Regions from separate parts of the Paenibacillus sp. FSL R7-0345 genome, predicted to be linked through region 2. Evidence: riboswitches for the same ligand, from Rfam matches in the RefSeq annotation. Region 2 holds a riboswitch; each other region holds the start of a gene.
What was found. A riboswitch is a leader RNA that binds a small molecule or an ion and turns the genes downstream of it on or off. The one in region 2 is predicted to bind cyclic di-AMP.
Positions count from the first base shown of each region.

Region 1 (3,276 bases), 470 kb from region 2:
ACGCCCTTTGAGCTTGAAGCATGTGCGAATTTGCCTTCTCCGACATAAATGCCGACATGGGATACACCGCGGCCGCTTGTATTAAAGAATACAAGATCGCCTTCCCGCAGATTATCACGGGAGATAGCAGTACCCATCTGGTATTGGGAGCCGGATTGATGCGGCAGGTTAATGCCGATCTTATCAAATACGTACATGGTGAAACCGGAGCAGTCAAAACCATTAGTCGATACTCCGCCGGATACGTACTTGGTACCGATGGCCTTATCGATGACTTTATCCATCTTGGAATCAGCGAAAGCGCTTCCTGCCCCGATGGTAAGCATAATAGAAAAGCTGAGTAGTGCGGCGGCTAACTTCTTCTTCAAAAGTAAATACCCCTTCCAAATGCCTACGAGGTTAGCTTAAGGGTTCGGTTGAAGGTCCCCTATGACCCCTCTGTGAATAGGAGGTCAATTCACCCAAAATCGGTTCCCCCGTTTCCCTTATTTCGTAAGGGAACTCGGCACGACTGTTGATTAGATTAGCTGGCAGAACATTATGACAAAACGTTTGAAAAACCCGGTTGAATAATTACAAAAATGTTACTAAAAGCTCACTGCGATAATTGTAGCAAAGACAGAGGCCGTTGGCAATCACTTAAAACATATTAGTGCATAATATTCGCGCTTTTTAAGAGAGCATTCTGCTTAATAAGGCTCAAATTTACATGCAAAGTAAGCCTTTTCTGAAATAATGTTGGAATTTTTAGTAAGAGGGGTGTTTCATAAGCCCTAAACATGTGTAAAAGAAAGAATAAGGATAAAAAAGGAAAACCCGGAGCTGATTACGGCAATAATCAAGTCCGGGCCATATAAGTTACAATTATGTGTCAGAGGTTATAGTTGTGGGGAATGTTCAATCGTAAGCGACAGCCTGGTAAGCTGTTGTGCTCATTACGCGTTTGGCGCCAACGTAGCGGTTGGCCCAGTAAGCCTGACTAAGCGAACTGATGATTACACCCTTTGAGCTGGAGGACTGTGCAAATTTTCCTTGACCGACGTAAATACCGACATGTGAGACGCCGCTGCCCAGCGTATTGAAGAATACGAGATCGCCGGCACGCAGATTGCTTTTGGAAACAGCTGTTCCTACACTGTACTGTGCTTTGGAGGTACGGGGCAGAGTAAGACCGATGCTCTTGAATACGTACTTTGTAAATCCGGAGCAGTCGAATCCGGCAGTGCTTGTTCCTCCGGTTTTATAAGATACTCCGATGGTTTTAGCGATAACGGTATCCATTTTGGAGTCAGCAGAGACACTTCCGGCCCCCATAGTGAACACCATCACAAGACCCAGCGCTGCTGCGGTGCATTTCTTTTTTAGGTGTGTACGAAAAAATGTGTGACTTTTCAAAAGATGTACTCCTTCCAAGGCCTGCGAGGTTAGCTTAAGGATTCGGTAGAAGGTTCCCCTATGACCCCTCTAAAGCGAGATCAATTCACCCAAAATATGGTTCCCCCACTTCCCGGTGCTGGGAATTTGGCGTTTTATGCACCAGAACAGTGACTGTTGATTGACAATGTTGAAGTGTATAAGGTACATACAGTTAGTCGAAATAGTTTCAAAAGATTACAAAGTTGTTACTAATGGTACAGGCATCATTGTATCAGAGGTTTTGATGTTTTGCAAATGCATTGTAATTCTAATACCAAGTACAAAAGAGTCACACCCCTGAAGCAGAGGCAGTGACTCTTTTAATATGCCGTTTTGGCGGAAAATTATTGTGGAAATGTTTTGCTGCTCCATAGATGATACTGGGCGGCGATTCCCCACATTTTGAACAGGGTGGACGGAAGCGGTGCAACCTGACGGAGAAGCAGCGCAGGCAGTCCCGGATAGAACAGACCCGTTAACGCGCACAGCAGCCATGTCAGCAGCCCACCTGCACCAAGCGCGATTGAAGCCCCTGTAGAAGGAACAAGCAGCCTCATATAAGTCAGCAGCGCGGAGAACATGCCTGTCCCGGCTGTATAACCGAATTGCATGTAGAGCAGTACAGTACGGATGATATACAGATACAGCATCCAGGCCAGCAGATAAGGCACAAGCTTCAGCAGGAGCCTATAATCGAGAAGCCCGCCTAACAGCAGGTTATACATTTTGGGCAGCAGCCAGTAAAATGGAAGCGCCGAGAGCGCCCATTCAGCTAGACTGAAGATAAACACCGGGAGCCCGTAAAGCTTCATCCCCGGGAAAAAGAACAGTCCGCGCTCCCCCCTGCGCTCCTGATGCAGCTCATGCAGCAGACCGGCGCGGATAAAGGGGGAGAGCAGCAGCCGCAGCAGAGACAGCCCGAGCAGCAGCCAGAGCCAGCGCTGGACCCCCGGATCTGCACCCAGGGCGGCCTGCCCTTCGATGTAATACAGCAGCCTGCCCAGTCCGCTGCCGCCGGCATGGGTGTCCGGATAACGCAGCAGGACCGGAATGACAGCTGACCTGACGAACCTGTACAAAAAATAGCCCCAGAGCAGCCGGTAGATAAAAAGCAGAATCAGAATATAAAATTGCTCCTTCATGCTGATCCAGCTGCGGGAAATCGCTCTTTTCACTATCCTTCACCTCACCAGACTAGAGTTCCGAGCAGAGTTTCAAGCAGTTTGGTTACACTTAGCGTCCAGCGCGAGAGCGTCTTCGGCGCAAGCTCGGCCAGCATGAAATTATTAAGATGCTTAGCCTCCAGGAGAATGGAGTGTCCGGGATCAATGTCAACAGAGGCCAGAGGGGCTTTGTAGGATAGCTGAAAAGCAGTCGTTTTCTGCTCTCCGTTCCAGAATTGCTGTACCGTGTACCCGTCGGTGAAGGTGAATTTGACCGGAACATTGGCATAGCTGCTGCCCTTATTGCTAACCTCCACCGTAGCCTCATAGCGGGCTTCTCCGCCGTCCGGACTGTTTTTGGCAGTGCTGGTGGTAATGCGGTCTACGGAAAAATCGGGTGCTCCGCCGCTGTATACATACTGGTCAAAGTAAGTCTGCCATGACTGCTTGGTTACTTTTTCGACAACTTTTTGAAAATCAGCCGTAGACGGATGTTTGAACCTGTATTTACGGGCATAGGACAGCATGATGGCATCCATGGTTTTGGTGCCGACCTGCTGCTCGATATCCTTGAGTACCAGCTTGCCGCGGATATATACATTGCGTGTGTAGCCGTCAGCAGCAGCATATTTCCAGGTCTCCAGATTTAGCGGCTGAGGGACCGTAACCAGGCTGGCCTGCAGCGTATTGTTGGAGC
Region 1 is NZ_CP152002.1:106,490-109,765, forward strand. Features, by position in the region: gene NST84_RS00510 (C40 family peptidase) at 1-326, opposite strand, end outside; cyclic di-AMP (ydaO/yuaA leader) riboswitch at 374-518, opposite strand; gene NST84_RS00515 (C40 family peptidase) at 898-1,326, opposite strand; cyclic di-AMP (ydaO/yuaA leader) riboswitch at 1,399-1,537, opposite strand; gene NST84_RS00520 (hypothetical protein) at 1,761-2,591, opposite strand; gene NST84_RS00525 (M1 family aminopeptidase) at 2,603-3,276, opposite strand, start outside.
Region 1: it holds a riboswitch for cyclic di-AMP, as region 2 does, so the genes downstream of both, NST84_RS00515 (C40 family peptidase) here and NST84_RS02490 (hypothetical protein) in region 2, are expected to answer to the same signal.

Region 2 (3,276 bases):
GGGAAGTCCAGAGCAATGGCAATACCGTGTATCTGGTCGGATCGATGCATATTGCGGATGAGAGCTTTTACCCGCTGAATGCAGAATTTGAAGAAGCCTTTGCCGAAGCCGATTATCTCGGGGTAGAAATTGATATCAGCAAAGCAGCCGACGAGGCCTCGCAGAAGCTGGTTTTGGATATGGGTATGTACCAGGACGGTACGACGCTGAAGGATCATATCTCCAGTGAGACATATGCCAAGCTGGGCGAGGTGCTTAAGCAGGCGGGCGTTAAGGCAAATGCACTGGACCAGTTTAAGCCTTGGGTAGCAGAAACGACACTCAGCAGCCTGAAATCAGCGACGGCCGGCTATGAGGCTTCCGCCGGAATCGACCTGTACTTTATCCAGAAGGCGATTGAGCGCAAAATTCCGATTATGGAGCTGGAATCCTACGAATCCCAGCTGGGCATGTTCAACAACTTCTCCAAAGAGCTGCAGGAGGCTAATCTGCTGTCAGCGATTGAAAATTACGATCAGATTGATGAGAGCGTCGATGTAATGGCCGAGATCTGGAAATCAGGTAATGATGAGCAGCTGCTGCAGCTGACCAACAGCTTTTCCGGAGATGCTGAATATTACAAAGCCATGCTGGTTGACCGCAACATCGGTATGGCCGACAAAATTGACGGATATCTCAAGAACGGCAAAAACGAGGAGTACTTCATCGTAGTCGGCGCAGCACACTATCTGGGTGAGCACGGCATCGTGAAGCTGCTGCAGGATAAGGGATATACAGTAGTGCGGAAATAGATGAAATAATAAAAACGGGTATCGTCCTGACAGGGCTGATGCCTGTTTTTGTTTTGTGTAAAAAAGGCTTAATCTGCGGAAGGCTGGTGATCTCGCCGGCAATAGTGTACCTTTGTACTAAGGAGTGGTAATCTTGAACATCAATTTAAAAACACCTGTACTGGTAGCTGTTTCCATCCTGCTGATTATAGCCAGCAGTCTGCTGCAGCCGGAGGGAAGTACACTGCTGGGCGCTCTGCAGACACTGCTGCTGGGTCTGGGGATTCTCGGCTGCCTGATGGCTTTCCTGCGTTTTACCAAGAGCAGTAAGAAGAACAATACCGGCAGGAAAAAGAAATGAAGCAATTTGAAGAAACAGAGAGTAAAAGCGGAAAGTAAGCGTTATTTACGTGTTTTTCTTCTTCCCCGGAGGTTATTTTGCCGGGTTTGACGATTTACAAGCAGGTGCTGCAAAAGGTATGATACATCTGTTTAAGCTAACTTCATAAGATATCCGCTTAATTTCCGTGTAATGGAAAGCGGGGGAACCAACAACCGGAGGCCGGGGCAAACAGGCCGGGCCGGTTATGGGGTGAATCCTGAAAGCTGAATGAGAAGTGAACTCTCAATACGGCAGACAGGTAGGGCGACTCTCAACGCCCGAATCCGTCAGCTAACCTCGTAAGCGTATTGTAGAGAGGATCAGCGCATTGTGACCGTTAACTGGACCACAAAGGGAATCCTTTGTGGTTTTTTGCTGTGTTTTAATAGATAAATTCAGATAGAGAAGCAAGGGGAAGGGGAGACGGAAATGGACGTTCAGGAGGACTATGCACTAATCTGTGCACCGACAAAGGCGGGAGAGCAATTTATCAAGCTGCTCAAAATGAAAGGCTGCAGATTCGCAGGCCTCGCCAATAATCCGGCCGAGAAGCAGCGGCTGACAGAGCTGGGGGTTGAGGTGATTTTTGAAGTGGATACCCGGCATCTGAACACCTGGCTCAGACCGCCGTTCCCGGTAGGCCGGATCTATCTGTTCGAGAGCAGTGTCGCCTTATGCTGCCGGTATGTGCAGATGTGCCGGACATGGACGAGCGGGCCGATTTCCGTAATTACAACCTCCATGAGACCAAGGTTAGTCTACAAAGGGCTTGGGGCTGACAATGTGATCTACAGCCACAGCGGGCAGGTGGGGCATCTGGCGGCGGAGTGCGAATAACGAAAGGCCGGCAATGATAATAAAAAAGGTATTCCCCGGGCTTCGGACCAGGGAATACCTTTTTATTGTACAGAGTAAAAAGTGACGTTACCTTGCAGCCGCAATCAGTTCCTGAAGCTCAGGCAGGTTGAAGCCTTTAATGGCACGGTCGCCGGATACCGTTACAGGGATACCCATGAAACCAAGCTTTTCAACTTCCTCCTGATACACTGCGCTGGCCATAATATCGCGCACTTCAAAGGGAATGCCCTCATTGGTGAGCAGCTGCTTAACCTGATTGCAGTCGCTGCAGCCTGCGGTGGAATAGACAATTACCGGCTGGCTCATTGCTCAACGGCCTCCTTGATGGCGTTACGGGTAATTTTCCAGTGGGAGGTGTTCCAGCTCACTTCGCTGCCGTCCAGCAGGAAAATCTGCGGGGATTCATGCTTGATGCCGAACTCCTCGGCAATCTGATTGGAGACCGGACGGTCCTCAATAACATGGACAATCGCTGCCGGTGTATCCGAGCTTTGAACATAAGCCTGGAACTCCTCATGCGCTTTGGCGCTGATCGGGCAGGTTGTGCTGTGCTTGAAAAGCAGTTTTTTGCCGGGTTGCCCGACATATTGGTGCAGTTCGTCAGAAGTATGCAGCTGTTGAATAGACATCGATATCACCCTCCTGGGATACAAAATTAGTAAGCAGTACTGCCGGTTAAACATAGCTGTTAACCTGTAACTATGATTGTAGCATAGTTAAAAATTAAAGCAAAAGAAAGCTTGCAGCATTCCGCTGCCGCCATCCGGGAGCTTCCGAACGTTGTAAAAACCTGGGGGGCGTGCTAAGGTGAGGGAGACAGGCTTTACGGTCAAAACAGCCTTGAAAGGAAAGAGGTGTGATCTCTGATGCCAGAATTGAAAGCCCTTGCACTGGGCAGCTATACCGACGTGAAATATCATCCTTTTGCCGGAGTGGACGAGGAGTTTAAGGAGATTCTGTCGCCTGCCTTTACGGTTGAGCCTTCCGAGGATTTCGGGCTGCTGAACCCGCAGACACTGGCGGAATATTCGCTGGTTGTGTCTTACACGGAGTTCTCCGACCACAAAATTGCACCTGCCCACAGCGGGGCGCTGCTGTCATATGTAGCAGGTGGCGGCGGCCTGCTGGTTGTCCATAACGGCATCTCCATGCAGCGTAATCAGGAGCTTGGTGTGATGCTGGGCGGACATTTTACCCATCACCCTGACTATACGGCGCTTGGAATCAATATTCCGGCGGCGGTCCGGGAGCATCCGATTGTCCAGG
Region 2 is NZ_CP152002.1:573,341-576,616, forward strand. Features, by position in the region: gene NST84_RS02480 (TraB/GumN family protein) at 1-791, shown strand, start outside; gene NST84_RS02485 (hypothetical protein) at 925-1,131, shown strand; cyclic di-AMP (ydaO/yuaA leader) riboswitch at 1,276-1,475, shown strand; gene NST84_RS02490 (hypothetical protein) at 1,582-1,989, shown strand; gene NST84_RS02495 (glutaredoxin family protein) at 2,077-2,316, opposite strand; gene ytxJ (bacillithiol system redox-active protein YtxJ) at 2,313-2,639, opposite strand; gene NST84_RS02505 (ThuA domain-containing protein) at 2,877-3,276, shown strand, end outside.

Region 3 (3,276 bases), 540 kb from region 2:
GGACGCGGAGAGAATTGACGAAATCCGCCGCAGCTTTGCCGCAGCCGGGCTGAATGCAGAATACGACCTTGAAATTGATTTTCCGACAGATCTTCCCTATGATGTATTCCGTCCGGGAGATGCTTTCGACAGTAAACAGATTCTGCTGCTGGACCGCCATGACAGGCTGAAGGAAATCTCCGAGGTTTCCGATATTGTACGCTCTATCAGCGGAATTCACCGCGGCAGATACCACTTGTATTTCCCGCAGGACAAGCTGAATAAGGCACTTGCGCAGCTGCCAACGTCAGTGGCCGAGATTTTTGCAAAATAATACAAAAAAAGTTGGCATTCATCATAGAAATGAAGAAAGAAAGGAAGCTGCACTATGCGACTATTTGACACACATACCCATCTGGATGCTCCACAATTTGATGAAGACCGCGAGGAAGTGATCTCCCGGGCAAGGGAGGCCGGAGTAACAAAGATGATCAATATCGGTTTTAACCGGGAAACCATCCCCACAACCATGAAGCTGGCCGAGACCTATGATTATATTTATGCAGCTGTCGGCTGGCATCCGGTTGATGCTATTGACATGATGGAGGGGGATCTGGAATGGATCGCTTCGCTGTGCAGTCATCCGAAGGTGGTTGCCATCGGGGAAATCGGTCTGGATTATTACTGGGATACTTCTCCGAAAGAGGTACAGCATAAAGTACTCCGCAAGCAGATCGGGCTGGCCCGGGAGCTGAACATGCCAATCTGTATTCATAACCGTGATGCCCATGAGGACGTAGTAAGGATTTTGCGGGAAGAGAAGGCAAATGAAGTGGGCGGGGTTATGCACTCTTTCTCAGGCAGCTGGGAAACGGCAAAAATGTGTCTCGACCTGGACTTTCATCTGGGCTTCGGCGGGCCAATCACATTCAAGAACGCCAGGGTGCCCAAAGAGGTGCTGGCGAAGACGCCGCTGGACCGCCTGCTGATCGAAACAGACTCCCCCTATCTGACTCCACACCCCTTCAGAGGCAAGCGGAATGAGAGCAGTTATGTTAAATTAGTTGCAGAAGCAGCGGCGGAAATAAAAGGGATTGATTTACAGGAATTAGCGGAAATTACGTATGCGAACGCACTGGTACGATTTGGGATTGTCTGAAATCGGGAGGAAAACCGGTGAAAAAAGAAGTATAACCGATATATTAAATCATTTTAATCTTAAAATGGACGAATATTACAATATTTTAATCATTTTTTTGCGTAAACGTGGTTGAACCGTCCTTTACAACATGCATCAAAACAGGATATCATCTTTTCAGTGCAGTGAGCTGTTGTTACTGTGACAGTCACTGATTCATGGATCGTCTCGCTGAGTCTCCGTATGGAGAACGGGGGAACCAATATTGCACTGCCGCATGGGCGTACATAGAGTACAACACAAGATGTGCCGCAGACATTATTTGATTTCTTCACGTGGTCTTTGGGGTGAATTTGAGGGCAACCGCCGTGAGCGGGTGACCTGAGATAGGGCGTCTCTCTTATGCCCGAACCCGACAGCTAACCCCGTAAGCGCAAGTAAGAGAGGAAACCTCGTGCATAAACATTCCCGCGTATTCTAACACCCGGAGAAGCCACGAAAGAGTCCTCTATAGAACTCTTTTTGGCTTTTTTTGTTATGAATAATGCGGCTGTCCCCAGCATACTGTTATATAACAGGTTGTGGGAGTTCTTATGCCGGGCAGGCGATCCATGAGCAGGAAACGCTGAAGTTATGCGGGCGTATCCTGTTGCAATCTCAAACCTAGTTTCGTCAGATATGATTCAGTCAACTTTGATATACTATTTGGACGACGGGGCTATGTAAGGAGGATGGAGAGAATGGGCGTATTCCAACCAGAAGTATCCCATGATTCGCAATCATCCAGCAGGTCTTTCGCATTACGGTTAAAGCAGGTGAATCCTCGCGTACTTTCACTTGCAGGTGCGGTATCGATTGTTATCGCGCTGTTAATTCTGCTGTACGTACACGGCCAAGGCAATAAAGTAATTAACTTAGTAATAGACGGAGAAGTGCGTACGCTTGAAACGCGTGAATCGCTGCTCAGCGACGTGCTGGCTAAGGAACAGATTAGCCTTACAGCGCATGACCAAGTATCCATAGGCCTTAGCGATGAAATACAGGACGGCGACCGTGTTACGATTACCCGTGCGCAGAAGCTTACGCTTACTGCAGACGGCGCAACTAAGACGCTGTACACCACCGAGGAATCGCTCGGGGATGCCATATCCAAGCTGGGCTACAGTCTGGATGGCGACGACAAGATTTTCCCTTCGCTAGATACCGCAGTTACATCTGACATGAAAGTCAAGATTGTCCGTATTACCAAACAAACGGTACAGCAGACAGTAAGCTTGCCTTTCAAAGTCATCAAAACCGCAGATCCTTCCCTGTATAAGGGAGACGTAAGAGTTGCACAGGCAGGCAAGCCGGGCGCCATCATCCAGCATTACCAGAAGATCTATCAGGATGGTGAACTGGTCTCCAAGACCATGATCGGCAAGGAAGTGCAGACTGTGACCAAAGACAAGATTATTGCCGTTGGTACCAAGAAGCTTCCGACACCTGTTGTTGCTGCAGCAACAACCCCAACCCAAACCAAAACAACTACCTCCAGCTCTGCTAAAAAAGTAGCAGCAACAACGAACGTCGCGCATAAGGCAGGCGTAGACTTTGAGTACAAGAGAATGATCAAGAATGTTTCGATGACGGCTTACTCTTCAGAAGAGCCCGGTATTGGAACCAAGACGGCTTCTGGAACACGCGTAACTGAAGGCCGTACCATTGCTGTAGATCCGGATGTAATACCTATCGGCTGGTGGGTGTACATTGAGGGATTGGGATTCCGCCGTGCAGAGGATACAGGCGGTGCCATTAAAGGCAACAAGATCGATGTCTACTACGATTCACTAAGCCACGCCCGTAATTTCGGACGGAAGTCCCGGACGGTATACGTCATTGGACCAGTGAAGCCGGAGCTGAATTAAGGCCACGTCTTTTGCAAATTAGCGGTTTATAAGATATAGTGGGGATAGCACTTTATGAACGGGCTAGCTCATCACTTATACATTCTTTAGCCAAAAAGAAGAGGAGCGAATCCTCTTCTTTTTGTGTTGTAAGGGAAGGAGCATATATATATGATCAAGGAATTAATTGTAGTGGAAGGCAAAAGCGATACGGTTGCCGTTAAACGGGCGGTGGAGGCCGATACGATAGAGACGGGCGGTTCAGCAGTGGAC
Region 3 is NZ_CP152002.1:34,037-37,312, forward strand. Features, by position in the region: gene NST84_RS00145 (HD domain-containing protein) at 1-313, shown strand, start outside; gene NST84_RS00150 (TatD family hydrolase) at 368-1,138, shown strand; cyclic di-AMP (ydaO/yuaA leader) riboswitch at 1,337-1,566, shown strand; gene NST84_RS00155 (G5 domain-containing protein) at 1,858-3,024, shown strand; gene rnmV (ribonuclease M5) at 3,175-3,276, shown strand, end outside.
Region 3: it holds a riboswitch for cyclic di-AMP, as region 2 does, so the genes downstream of both, NST84_RS00155 (G5 domain-containing protein) here and NST84_RS02490 (hypothetical protein) in region 2, are expected to answer to the same signal.